Regions from separate parts of the Clostridium senegalense genome, predicted to be linked through region 1. Evidence: riboswitches for the same ligand, from Rfam matches in the RefSeq annotation. Region 1 holds a riboswitch; the other holds the start of a gene.
What was found. Region 1 has a riboswitch for lysine ahead of lysA (diaminopimelate decarboxylase). Riboswitches for the same ligand answer to the same signal wherever they lie in the genome.
Positions count from the first base shown of each region.

Region 2: another riboswitch for lysine. It lies ahead of KQI36_RS11820 (amino acid permease); the one in region 1 lies ahead of lysA (diaminopimelate decarboxylase).

Region 1 is NZ_JAHLNC010000001.1:1,006,987-1,013,511, reverse strand. Features, by position in the region: gene KQI36_RS04760 (acetaldehyde dehydrogenase (acetylating)) at 1-949, shown strand, start outside; gene KQI36_RS04755 (phosphate propanoyltransferase) at 949-1,599, shown strand; gene eutM (ethanolamine utilization microcompartment protein EutM) at 1,713-2,003, shown strand; lysine riboswitch at 2,271-2,447, shown strand; gene lysA (diaminopimelate decarboxylase) at 2,574-3,869, shown strand; gene KQI36_RS04740 (ABC transporter ATP-binding protein) at 4,435-6,189, shown strand; gene KQI36_RS04735 (CLI_3235 family bacteriocin precursor) at 6,287-6,439, shown strand.
Region 2 is NZ_JAHLNC010000006.1:165,946-172,470, reverse strand. Features, by position in the region: gene orr (ornithine racemase Orr) at 1-764, opposite strand, end outside; gene KQI36_RS11820 (amino acid permease) at 1,161-2,606, opposite strand; lysine riboswitch at 2,798-2,971, opposite strand; gene KQI36_RS11815 (ligand-binding sensor domain-containing protein) at 3,079-6,297, opposite strand.

The DNA of each region.
Region 1 (6,525 bases):
CTCTCCAGCATATATTGAAAAAACAGCTAATATCGAAAAAGCTGTTAGAAATATTATGGCAAGTAAAACTTTCGATAATGGTACAATTTGTGCATCAGAACAATCAATAATATGTGAAGAATGTAACTGCGACGCAGTTGTTGCAGAGTTCAAAAAACAAGGTGGATACTTCATGACTGAAGAAGAAACTAATAAAGTTTGTAAATTATTATTCAAAAACGGACATGCTATGAATGCTAAATTTGTTGGAAGAAGCCCACAAGTTATTGCAACTGCAGCAGGAATATCAATTCCAGAAGGAACAAAAGTACTTATAGGAAAGCAAAACGGAGTAGGCGAAGGAAATCCTTTATCATATGAAAAACTTACAACAGTTTTAGGATGCTATACTGTAAAAGATAGCAAAGAAGCATATGAGTTAAGTTGCGAATTACTTCAAAACGGAATTGGACATACAATGAGTATACATACTGAGGATAGAGCTATTGTTATGAAATTCTCAGGGGTACCAGCATCTCGTATTCTTATAAACACTGGTGGAACACAAGGTGGAACAGGTGCAAGTACAGGACTTAATCCTGCATTTACTTTAGGCTGTGGAACTTGGGGTGGAAGCTCAACATCTGAAAATGTTACTCCAGAGCACTTAATAAATATAAAGAGAGTTACTTATGGTTTAAAAGATTGCGCAACATTAGCATCTAATGATCCAACTTTCAACTGTATAAAAACTGCAGAAAACTGTCATGGTGTTCAAAATCAATTTATTAATATGAGCCCAGCTCAAATTGCAGCAGCAGCAGAAGTTTTAAATAAAGTTAATGATTCAGTTAAAAATACTAATAATTGTACTGAATGTAGTAGCGAAGCTAAGAATGAAAGCGGAAAAAATGAAGAACTTTTAGACTTAGTTAATCAAATAATTGCTACTATGAAGGGGAACAACTAATGGAAAATTATGAAGAATTACTAAAGGTTTTATTAGAAGCTGTAAAGGATAAAGGATCAAATGCTACAATTGGTGGAAATTCATCTGAAATTCCAGTAGGTGTTTCTAATAGACATGCACATCTTTCACAAAAAGATATAAATACTTTATTTGGCGAAGGTTATAACCTTACAAAACTTAAAGATTTATCTCAACCTGGACAATATGCATGCAAGGAAACTATAACAATTTGTGGACCAAAAGGTGCCATTGAAAAGATTAGAATCCTTGGACCAGCAAGAAGTAAGTCTCAAATTGAAGTGCTAATGGGAGACTGCATTAAACTTGGAGCAGCACAATATGTAAGATTGTCTGGAGAATTAAGCAAAACAGCTGGAATTACACTAGTTGGACCAAAAGGTTCTGTTCAGCTAGAAGAAGGTTTAATAGTTGCACAAAGACATATTCATATGACACCTGAAGATGCTAAAAATTTAGGCGTGTGTGATGGAGAGATAGTATCAATAAAATTTGATGATTTAAGAGGCGGAACATATAGCAACGTCGCTATTAGAGCTAATGATACTTCAAAGCTTGAATGCCATCTTGACATAGAAGAAGCTAATGCAATGGGCATTAACTCAAAATCAAAAATAACAATAGTAAAATAAGAAAACCACAAGATTAAAATAAGAGTTTATAATTAAAAAGGTAATATCATTAAAATAAGAGTTTATAATTAAAAATAAAATAAAAAAATAACTATATTTAGGAGGATTTTCAAATGAAATACGATGCATTAGGAATGATAGAAACAAAAGGTTTAGTAGGAGCAATAGAAGCAGCAGACGCTATGGTTAAAGCTGCAAATGTATACTTAATAGGTAAAGAATATGTTGGAGGCGGACTTGTAACTGTTATGGTTAGAGGAGATGTTGGAGCTGTTAAAGCTGCTACAGATGCTGGAGCTGCTGCTGCACAACGTGTTGGAGAATTAACATCAGTTCATGTAATACCTCGTCCACATTCTGAGGTTGAAGTAATTCTTCCAACAGCTAAAGAAGCTACAAAATAGTATTTTAATTAAAATAAAGGAGTTATTGCAAAATTAACTTGTAAAAGTTAATGGAGCAATAGCTCCTTTTTATAAAAATTTAGTTAAATAAAATCAGATTAATTATTTTAGGTTAATAATAGAAAATAAATATTTTATAAAAAGATTTGCATATGAGTTTGTTAGTACAAATATAAGTAGAAATAAAATAGATTTATATTAAATAAAATATAAAACTGTTGACAAATATAAAAATCATATGTAAAATAACGTATTAAATAAAAGAATATTGATTGTAGAGGTCGCGATAGTTATAAGTACCAATAATGAGGTAAGCACAATGATTTATTGGAAAAGGAGTTATCGCCGAAGGATATAACTTATGCTTTAAGGTTATATACCTGGGTATGTATAAAATATATGCATAACTGTCACAAGTTTAAATTGTGTTGAGCTACATTTGAGGAATAAATGGTATATTTATATTGATTTTATGTCCCCTTAAGTGTTACTTAAGGGGTTTTTTATATTTAAAAAGATATACACACCCTGTAGCAAAAGCAAAATACCAAAAATTGGGAGGAAACTATTATGAAATTACAAGGAACTATGTTGGTAAGAGAAAATGAATTGTATATAGGGGGTGTAAGTTGTAAAGAACTTAGAGAAAAATATCAAACACCACTTTACGTATTTGATGAAGAGTTAGTTAGAAATAACTGTAGAGAGTATGTAAAACATTTTAGAGTAAATAAAGAAAATAATAGAGTGGCTTATGCAGGTAAAGCATTTTTACCTATATATATGTGTAAGTTAATAAATGAAGAAGGGTTATATCTTGATGTAGTATCAGGAGGAGAATTATATACAGCATATAAGGCCCAATTCCCTATGGAAAAAATATTATTTCATGGAAATAATAAAACAATAGAAGAAATAAAAATGGGTGTAGAACTAGGAGTTGGAAGATTTGTTGTAGACAACTATTATGAATTAGAATTATTAGAAAAAATTTGTGAAGAAAAAGGTAAAAAGCAAGCTGTTTACTTTAGGATAACTCCTGGAATAGAAGCGCACACACATGAATATATAAAAACTGGACAAATTGACTCTAAGTTCGGATTTACGTTATCAAATGGAGAGTTATATAACGCATTAGAGAAATTGAATAATTATAAAAATATAGAGTTGGTAGGGATACATGCGCATATAGGGTCACAAATATTTGAAGTAGAGCCGTATTTAGATGAAGTTAAAATAATGATGAACTTAGTAAAAGAAATAAAGGAATCCTATAATATAGATATAAAAGAAGTAGATTTAGGTGGAGGGATTGGGGTTTATTATACGGAAGAAGATAAACCGAAAACAATAAAAATATTCTGTGAAGCTATAATAGAAAAAACAGAGGAAGTATGTAAAAAAATTGATATAAAAGTACCTATTTTAATAATAGAACCAGGAAGGTCAATAGTAGCAAATGGGGGAAGTACAATATATACAGTAGGAGCTATGAAACATATAAAAGGTATAAGAACTTATGTAAGTGTAGATGGTGGAATGACAGATAATATAAGACCATCTTTATACCAAGCAGGATATGAATGTGCAATTGCTAACAAAATAGGGGAAAAGAGAAAAAACCAAGTTACAATATCAGGTAAGTGTTGTGAAAGTGGTGATATACTTATAACAGATACTAATATTATGGACATAAAAAGTGGAGATATATTAATAGTTTCATCAACTGGTGCATATGGATATTCAATGGCATCAAACTACAATAAAATAACAAAACCAGCAGTAGTATCAGTACAAAATGGAAAAAGTAAATTAATATGTAAAAGACAAAGCTATGAAGATTTATTTAAATTAGAAGTAGTATAAAAGAAAAAAATTAAAAAATAGAATGTTAAAGTTAAACCCACAATTTTAGAAATTAAAATTGTGGGTTTATAAAAATATAGAAATATAAAAAATTAATTTGTAAGAGCTACAATAGGTTATTTAAAGTTTATTATTAGTTAAGATGTCGAAATAAACAGAAAAAGATATATACAACTATTCGAAATATTAATAGTTAAAACTTATCTATTTTAAATTTAAAAATTTTAGAATAAATATTAATTAAAAATGAATTTTATAAATATTTTATAATTTTACAACAATAAATATTTTCTATAATAATTACTTTAAAAATTACATTTTATGTATTTGAAAACAGTGAAACAAAAAAAATATTTAAAATTATAATATTATATTAAATAAATTATCATTAATAATAAAAAAATTTAATAAAATAAAATTTTTTTTAATAATTATATGAATAAAATTACATTTATTCAATAAAATTATTTTAATATAATTATTTGACATATATATTTTTTTTATATATTATTTTAGTCACAAGAAAAAATATACATGTCAAATAATTTTTTAAAGGAAAGATTTTATGAATATAAAAAAAGATGACAAAGAAATAATAAATAAGATAATACAATTATTTAAACCATATAAGTGGAAAATAATACTAGTTATTACTTGCATAATAATATCATCTGCTTTAAGTTTAATAACTCCGTTTATTAATCAAAAGTTAATAGACGAAGGGTTAGTTATGAAAAATTTTGATATTATTACAAAATATTCTATATATACATTGATGTTAATAATTATTATTCAATGTCTGGGTATAGTTGAAACTAAATATCGTTCTTATATAGAAAATATATTGTCATATAATCTTGAAAAAGAAGCTTTTAAACATACTTTAAAACTTAAAATGGATTTTTTTTGTAGTACAAATTATGCAGAAATAATGAGTAATTTAAGAACTGATATCAATAATATATCTCAAATAGCTAACCAAAGTACATTTTATATTGTTACAAGTATTTTTAGAATTATGGTAGGAATTGTAGGGTTAATAGTTATAGATTGGAGACTAAGTATTTTAGTGATGGTAGTAACCCCAGTAAGGTATTTCCTTGTTAAATATCTTGCTAAGAAAAAAAAGAATATATTTGAAGAAATGATTGAAAATTATGAAAAATATTATCGTTGGTATGGTGATACAATTGGTGGAGTTAAAGAGATAAAAATTTGGGGATTAGAATCATTAAAAACTGGTGAACTTATAAAACAACAAAGAAATATAATAAGACAAAACATAAAAATGGCATATTTGAGTAAAGTTAATGAGATTTCAGAAACCGTATTCACACAGATAATAACTACACTTATATATATTATTGGTGGGTATATGATAATAGGAGAAATGTTTACTATTGGAAAATTAGTTGCATTTATTACATATAGTGCCTATGTTACCGCACCTATATTTGCAATTATGAATATTGGCTATAGTTTTGCAAGTGTAATTCCCTCTGCAAAACGATATTTCAATTTTATGAATATGGATAATGAGATTTCTACAAATAATGCTAAGTTAGAAAGAATAGAAAAAAATAATGTATTAGGGAATATTGAATTTAGAAATGTTAAATTTTCATACGAAAATAGTCAGTCAGTGTTAAGAAATATTAACTTTAAAATAGAGGCTGGAGAAAAGGTTGCAATAATTGGTAGCAATGGGTCAGGAAAGTCAACAATTATTAATTTGATTTTAAGGTTTTTAACACCTAGTTCTGGAGAAATTCTTTTAGATGGGAAAGATATTAATTATATAAAATTAAGAGATTATAGAAGACTTATATCTATAGTAAGTCAAGATATATATTTATTTAATAATACTATAAGAAAAAATATAATGCTTAATTTTAGAAGAACAGATGAGGATATGTATTTAGCAACAAAAAAAACTGGAGCATATAATTTTATTGAAGAAATGCCTAAAAAATATGAAACTGTTGTAGGTGAAAAAGGAAGTAAGCTTTCAGGAGGGGAAAGACAAAAGGTAGCTATGGCTAGAGCATTTATGAGAGATTCTAAAATATTGATATTAGATGAAGCTACAGCAAATTATGATATAGAATCTGAATGTAAAGTAAATAATGTAATACAAGAAAGTTATAAAGATAAAACTGTTATTATAATAACTCATAAGCCAGATATCTTATTGAAGGTTGATAAGATTATAGTTATTAATGATGGACAAGTAGAAGCAGTTGGAACTCATTTAGAATTATACAAAATAAATAACTTTTATAGAGAGATGATAACTAAATCATTAAAAGCAACTATATAATAGCCATTAACATCCTTATTTCAGTTCTCGAGAGAAATATGGATATTAATATAAATCAAAAAAATAAATATTTAAATTGTGGAAGGGGAAATTCAAAATGAAAAAATTAGGAAAAAAGAAGAATCAAGTTATTGAAACAGTTGAGGCATATGTAGGAAACTGCTCAGATATAGCAATATGTAATTGTGGTAGTGGTTCTGCATATAAATCAGTTAACAATAGAGTATACAATGCAATGTTCTGGAGTTAATAGAGGATAAAGTAAGCTATAGTATTAGTTGAATAAGGCGTAGGATAATAAATTTTTATCCTACGTTTTATTATAGAATTATCTTT
Region 2 (6,525 bases), on a different contig from region 1:
TTTTTTATTTCTACTATCTCTCCTTTTAATGTAAACACATCTTGGAAAGTATTATCAATCTTATTTGCAAAAGATGATTCTGTCCCTAATATAATTCCTTCGCCTATTCTAAGTTGATTTATTCCCTTAGGTATTTGTCCATTTATAACCATATATAAGCTACTAGAATTTCCACCTGATATTATTGGAAGTTTTATATCTAATATTTTCTCTAGCTTGTCCCTTAACTCAACTAACTTTCCAAGATTATTTTCATCTGGCAATACACCACCATAGCAAGTTAAATTAGTTCCAACACCTATTAGTTTTATATTAGGAAGCTTTAATATTTCTTTAACTGTATCTAATAAATCTAGTTCTAATACCCCTTCTCTTAAATCTCCTAAATCTATCATAAGTATAATATTGTGTGTTTTTTTTGCTCTTTTTGCTGCTTTTGATAATTTCTCTATAACTTTTAACTCAGAATTTAAACTTACATCAGAATATTTAACAACATTGGATGCATCACTTTCCATGGGTATTCTTACTAAATACTTTTCACAATTTAGTTCAGCTACGCCCCTCAAGTTCTGAATTCTTGCATCTCCTATTGTTTTAATTCCAGCTTCAACCATAGCATTAACTATAGGCTTTTTAGCACAAAACCCTTTTGTTATAGCAACTACTTCTATTCCTTGATCATTGCATAATTTCAAAATTGTCTTGCAATTATGTGCTAACTTATTCAAATCTACTTCTATACAAGGATAACTTCTTCGCATATTCCCACAACCCCCTATTTAAAGCCCTGTTAAAACATATTATGTATTTTAATAATATGTCTTACGTATAACTATATAATTTTTTTAGATAATTTAAATTCTTTTATTATTTTAATCAAAATATTTAGAATTTATAATTTATTATTAGTATAATAATACCATTAAATCACATTATTTCATAGCTGCTACACTATCATTCTACATATTTTTTGAAGGATATCTTGCCAATAACATAATTCCATTCACATATACATTAAAGAAAAATTTAAATATTACATGTAATTAATAGATAGTGAAGAGTTTTTTTAGGCTTAGGTTACAACCATAAAGTTATAATATAATTTCAAATAAAATATTTGTTCAATTTTATTATCCTCTCCACTATCTACTTTTTAATTATGCTATTTTATTATTATTTTCATCTTTTTCATTATATTTCAAATCAACATCTTCTAATTTTACTACTTTAGTCTTATTTTTAATTTTATATCCACCATATAAAATTATAAATAATGGTAATCCAATATAAGATGCTATCAATCCTTGCCAATCTATTGTATCCCCACTTAAATAACTATATCCTTGTCCTATTATTATTATTACACACATTACCAATGCAATAATTGGTCCTAATGGGTATAACTTAGCTTTATATTTTAAATCAGATAATTTTTTATTTTGTGCTATATAAGCTCTTCTAAATCTATAGTGACAAAGTGCAATACCTACCCAAGCTATAAATCCTGCTAATCCTGATGCCGCTACTAACCACACATAAACTGTATTTTCTGCAAAAATTCCTGTTAAAAAACATATTGATGCAATACAAGTAGTTAATATTATAGCATTAACAGGAACTCCTTTTGAATTGGTTTTTGCAAAAGTTTTTGGTGCCATTCCTTCTTTAGCCATAGCATGTAACATTCTACTTGATGCATACATTCCAGAATTTCCTGCTGATAATATAGATGTTAAAATTACAGCATTCATTATTGATGCAGCCATAGATATTCCTGCCCTTTCAAAAACAACCGTAAAGGCACTCTGTTCTACTCCTAACTCTGTATAAGGTATTATAGCCCCAATAATAACAATCGTTCCTAAATAGAATATTAATATTCTCCAAAATATAGTACTTACTGCTTTAGGTATAGTTTTCTCTGGATTTTCACTTTCAGCTGCTGCAACACCAACAAGTTCTGTTCCCTGAAAAGCAAATCCAGCTAATAAAAAAATCATAAATATTGAATTCTTCCCTCCAACAAAAGGTCCTCCATTTGCAGTAAAGTTTTTAAATCCTATTTTTTCTCCGCCTATTATTCCTAAAATAGTTAAAACTCCAATTAATAAAAATATTATTACTGTTATAATTTTTATACTAGCAAACCAATATTCTGATTCACCAAAAGCTTTAGAAGATAATAAATTCAACCCTACTATTATAGTTAAAAATACAATACTCCAGATAACCGGCTTTACATCTGGAAACCAATATTTCATTATCAAACCACCAGCTACCATCTCTGCAGCTATTGTTATTGCCCAGTTATACCAGTAATTCCAACCAAGTGCAAATCCCAATGATGGATCTATAAATTTTGTTGCATAAGCACTAAAAGAACCAGATATAGGCATATATGTAGCCATTTCACCTAAACTAGTAATTAAAAAATATACCATAACACCAATTAACCCATATGCTATTAGTGCGCCTCCTGGCCCTGCCTTATGTATGGTATCCCCCATTGCAAGAAATATGCCTGTCCCTATTGCACCTCCCATTGCAATCATGTTTAGGTGTCGTGATTTTAAACCTCTTTGTAACTCTTCATTGTTTTTCATTACGCTTCCTCCTTATGGGCATTTTATTAGGTAATCCATAATAACTGCTCAATTATTAATTCCCATAAGTAATTAACCAAGATACATACACATTGAATAAACTGAATAATTATTCACATTTTAAAAAAGAAAAAGCCATAAGCATATACTTATGGCTTCGAATTCCTTTTAAAAATAATCTTCAAAGTTTATAAAGTAATAGCCCTCCACAAAATATTTTGTGACAGTTTTATATATATTCTATATAAAACCAGCCAATAGCCTTAAAGCATACACTATTAACTTCGGCAAAATTCCCTTTCTTATTACTTCATCGTGCTTATCTCCATAATAATACTCTTTAATTTTGCTCCTCTATCTTAATTATTTACTTTTAATATATGTATTATTATGCATCCTTTAAACTTTTAAGTCAATAGATATTATCTTTTTCAGAATTAAATATATATTCTTTTTTTTCATTCATTAAACATTATTGATAAAGTGGCAAAGTTATTATAAACTCACTTCCTTTACCTAATTCACTTTTCAACTCAATAGTTCCTTTATGAAGTTTTATCAATTGCATTGTAAGTGTTAATCCAAGCCCACTTCCTCCATGCTCTTCTGACGATTTATCATAAGCTTGTGAAAATCTATTAAATATACTTTCATGATTCTGTTTGTCTATACCAACACCAGTGTCTCTTACAGATATTGAAACAGTATCACCGTTATCAAATATCTTTATTTCTATAAGTCCACCTCTATTAGTAAATTTAACTGAATTTCCTATTAAATTAATAATACATCTTTCAATATCACTTGGATCACACTCTATAATCTTTTCCTCAATCTCAGGATCAATTATAAGCTCTATGCCTTTATCCTCTATAAATTCTTTCATAGATAACGCTAATTCCTCAACTAAATAAACTATATCTACCTTTTGTATATGAATTTTATAGCTTCCTGAATCAATCTTAGATGTATCAATTATATTATTTATAAGCCTTAGCAATCTATTAGAATTCTTTGTCATGACATCTAAATAGTATATCATTTTTTCATTTTGTATTGCTATTCTATCTATAGTAAACCTATTTAAAAGTTGAAGTGTAGACATAACAACATTTAATGGAGTTCTTAATTCGTGCGATAAATTAATAAAATAGTTATTTTTATATCTCTCTGTCTCTATTAATTTGTCATATAATTTTTTATTTTCCTTTAATTTTGTATTAAGTTCCAAAGTTCTTTGATGAACCATCTTTTCTAATATATTTACATAATTCCATATTATATATATAAGTAAAGTTAATATTAAAATATAAATAAAATATGCAATAGGAGTTTTCCAAGGCGGATTCATTATATTTATCGATAACTTAGTTTCCTCACTCCAAACCCCTGCAGTATTTCTTGCTTTAACTGTAAATACATATTTTCCTGGTGGTATATTAGTGTAATTACCGTAATTTCTATTTTTACAATATACCCATTCTTTATCAAATCCATTTAATTTATAGCAATATTCAGTTTTAGATGTATTATTGTATTCTGGAAGAAAAAATTCTACATTAAAGTGATTTTCATTATATTTAAGTGTAATGTTTTTATTATACTTTAGTATATTTCCATTAAATAAAACCTCTTTAATAACTACCTTTGGAATATAATTATCTTGATTCAGATTTTTAGGATAAAATGTATTAAATCCATTAATTCCACCAAAAAACATTTCTCCTGATTTACTTTTAAACATAGAATAAGAATTAAATTCATTACTTTGCAATCCATCTGTTACATTAAATTTTAAAAATTTATTTTGTTTTATATCTAACTTTGACATACCATTGTTAGTACTCATCCATGGATTTTGTTCTTCATCTATAAGAAGACCATAAACAAAATTATTAGATAATCCTTCACTTTCTGTATATACTGTAAACTCCTCTGTTTTAGGATTAAATTTATTTAATCCATAATTAGTGGCTATCCATAAATTTCCTACATCATCTCCCCTTATACATTTAACACTATTCATACTTAAACAATTATCATCCACTATATGACTTGTATAATTTTTCACTGTTCCTTTTTCTCTATTATATTTTATAATTCCACCATTTAAGGCAGCTCCAATCCATAAATTTCCTTTATCATCTTCATATATAGATGTTATGAATTCATCTGTCAATCCACCCTTTTTAAAAATTTCTTTTTCTTCTTTAAATACTCCATTCTTATCCCTGCAAGTTAGTCCATTTCTTGACCCAATCCACATATTATCTTTACTATCAAAATAAATATATCTGGTCTCGTTAGATGATAATCCATCTTCTATGTAATATCTTGTGAACGTTTCCGTTCTTTTATCAAATTTATTTAATCCATCGGATGTTGATATCCATATCTCATCATTATTATTTGCATTAACATGCCAAATTTCATTACTACTTATACTATTCTCATTATTAGGATTATGTTTATAAATTTTAACCTCTCCAGTTTTTCTATTTAAACAATTTAATCCACCACTTATAGTTCCAAACCAAACTAAACCATCATCATCTTCATATATACCCATTATGGATTTATCGCTAAAGGTTTTTTCAATAGTTGGATTAAATTTGTAACTGGTAAAGAAAGTATTAGGATTAAACATATTTATACCATCATATGTACCTATCCAAATAATACCTGACTTATCTTTAAATATACTTAGAATATTATTATTTATTATACTTTGATTATCATAAATATTATGATTAAAAGTTATAAATTCATTGGTTTTATGATTATATCTACAAAGACCTTTATCCGTACCAATTAATATTTCATTATCACTCATAGATTTTATGCATCTAACGTAATTACTTGGTATTTGCCTTTTATTATCTTCATTTCCATCATTAACATAGTACTCTATCTGTTCTTTTTTTAAGTCTAATTTATTCAAACCACCAAATTTTGTTGCAATCCAAATAATATTATTTTTATCACAGTATATGTTAAATATATAATCATCACTTAATGGCATAATTTCACTATTTTTTGAATACCTTGTGATTTTTTTATCACTTACATTTAAACTATTTAATCCTTTTTTAGTCCCTATCCAAATCAAACCATTTTCATCTTCATCTAATGACAAGATAAAATTATCAGATAAGCTATTTTCATTTTCTTTATTGTTACAAAATTTTATAAATATATCCTTTTGTTCATCATATAAGTTTAAACCGTTTTCAGTGCCTATCCATAGGTTACCCTTACTATCTATAAGTAAATTCCATATATTATAATGAGATATTCCTGATAAATTATTTTCATCATAAAAATAATTTTTTATTACTTGATTTTTTTTATCTATTTTACTTAATCCCTTACTAGTTGCTATCCATATGTTTCCTTTTAAATCTTCTGCTATATCTGCAATATAACTTCCAGCTATGCCATTTTTACTTCTTTTATCAAATTTATAACTTTCAAAACTATACCCATCATACTTATTTAAACCATCTGCTGTACCAAACCACATATATCCTTCACTATCTTGAAATATAGCAGAAACGGAATTTTGTGATAATCCATTTTCTATGGTTATACTTTTAAAATTTATATTTTTTTCTTTTGCTTCTACATTAAATATAAATAATATAGAAAATATTATAACACTTAATATAAATAAACTGCTTTTTTTTCTCATACTTCCCCTCATCTTAGATTAGTATATAACTTTATTTTTTAATAAATTTCTTCAAATTAAATTATATCAATTATTTTACAAAATTTCTATTATTATTTATTAACTTATATTTTATACATAATATCCAATTTATTTTACACATAAACTTAAATGTTAGTTGAACTCTTATATATGCTTTAAGTTAACTTTTAAATTACTCATTCTAAAATTTGAATACTTAAAATAGTA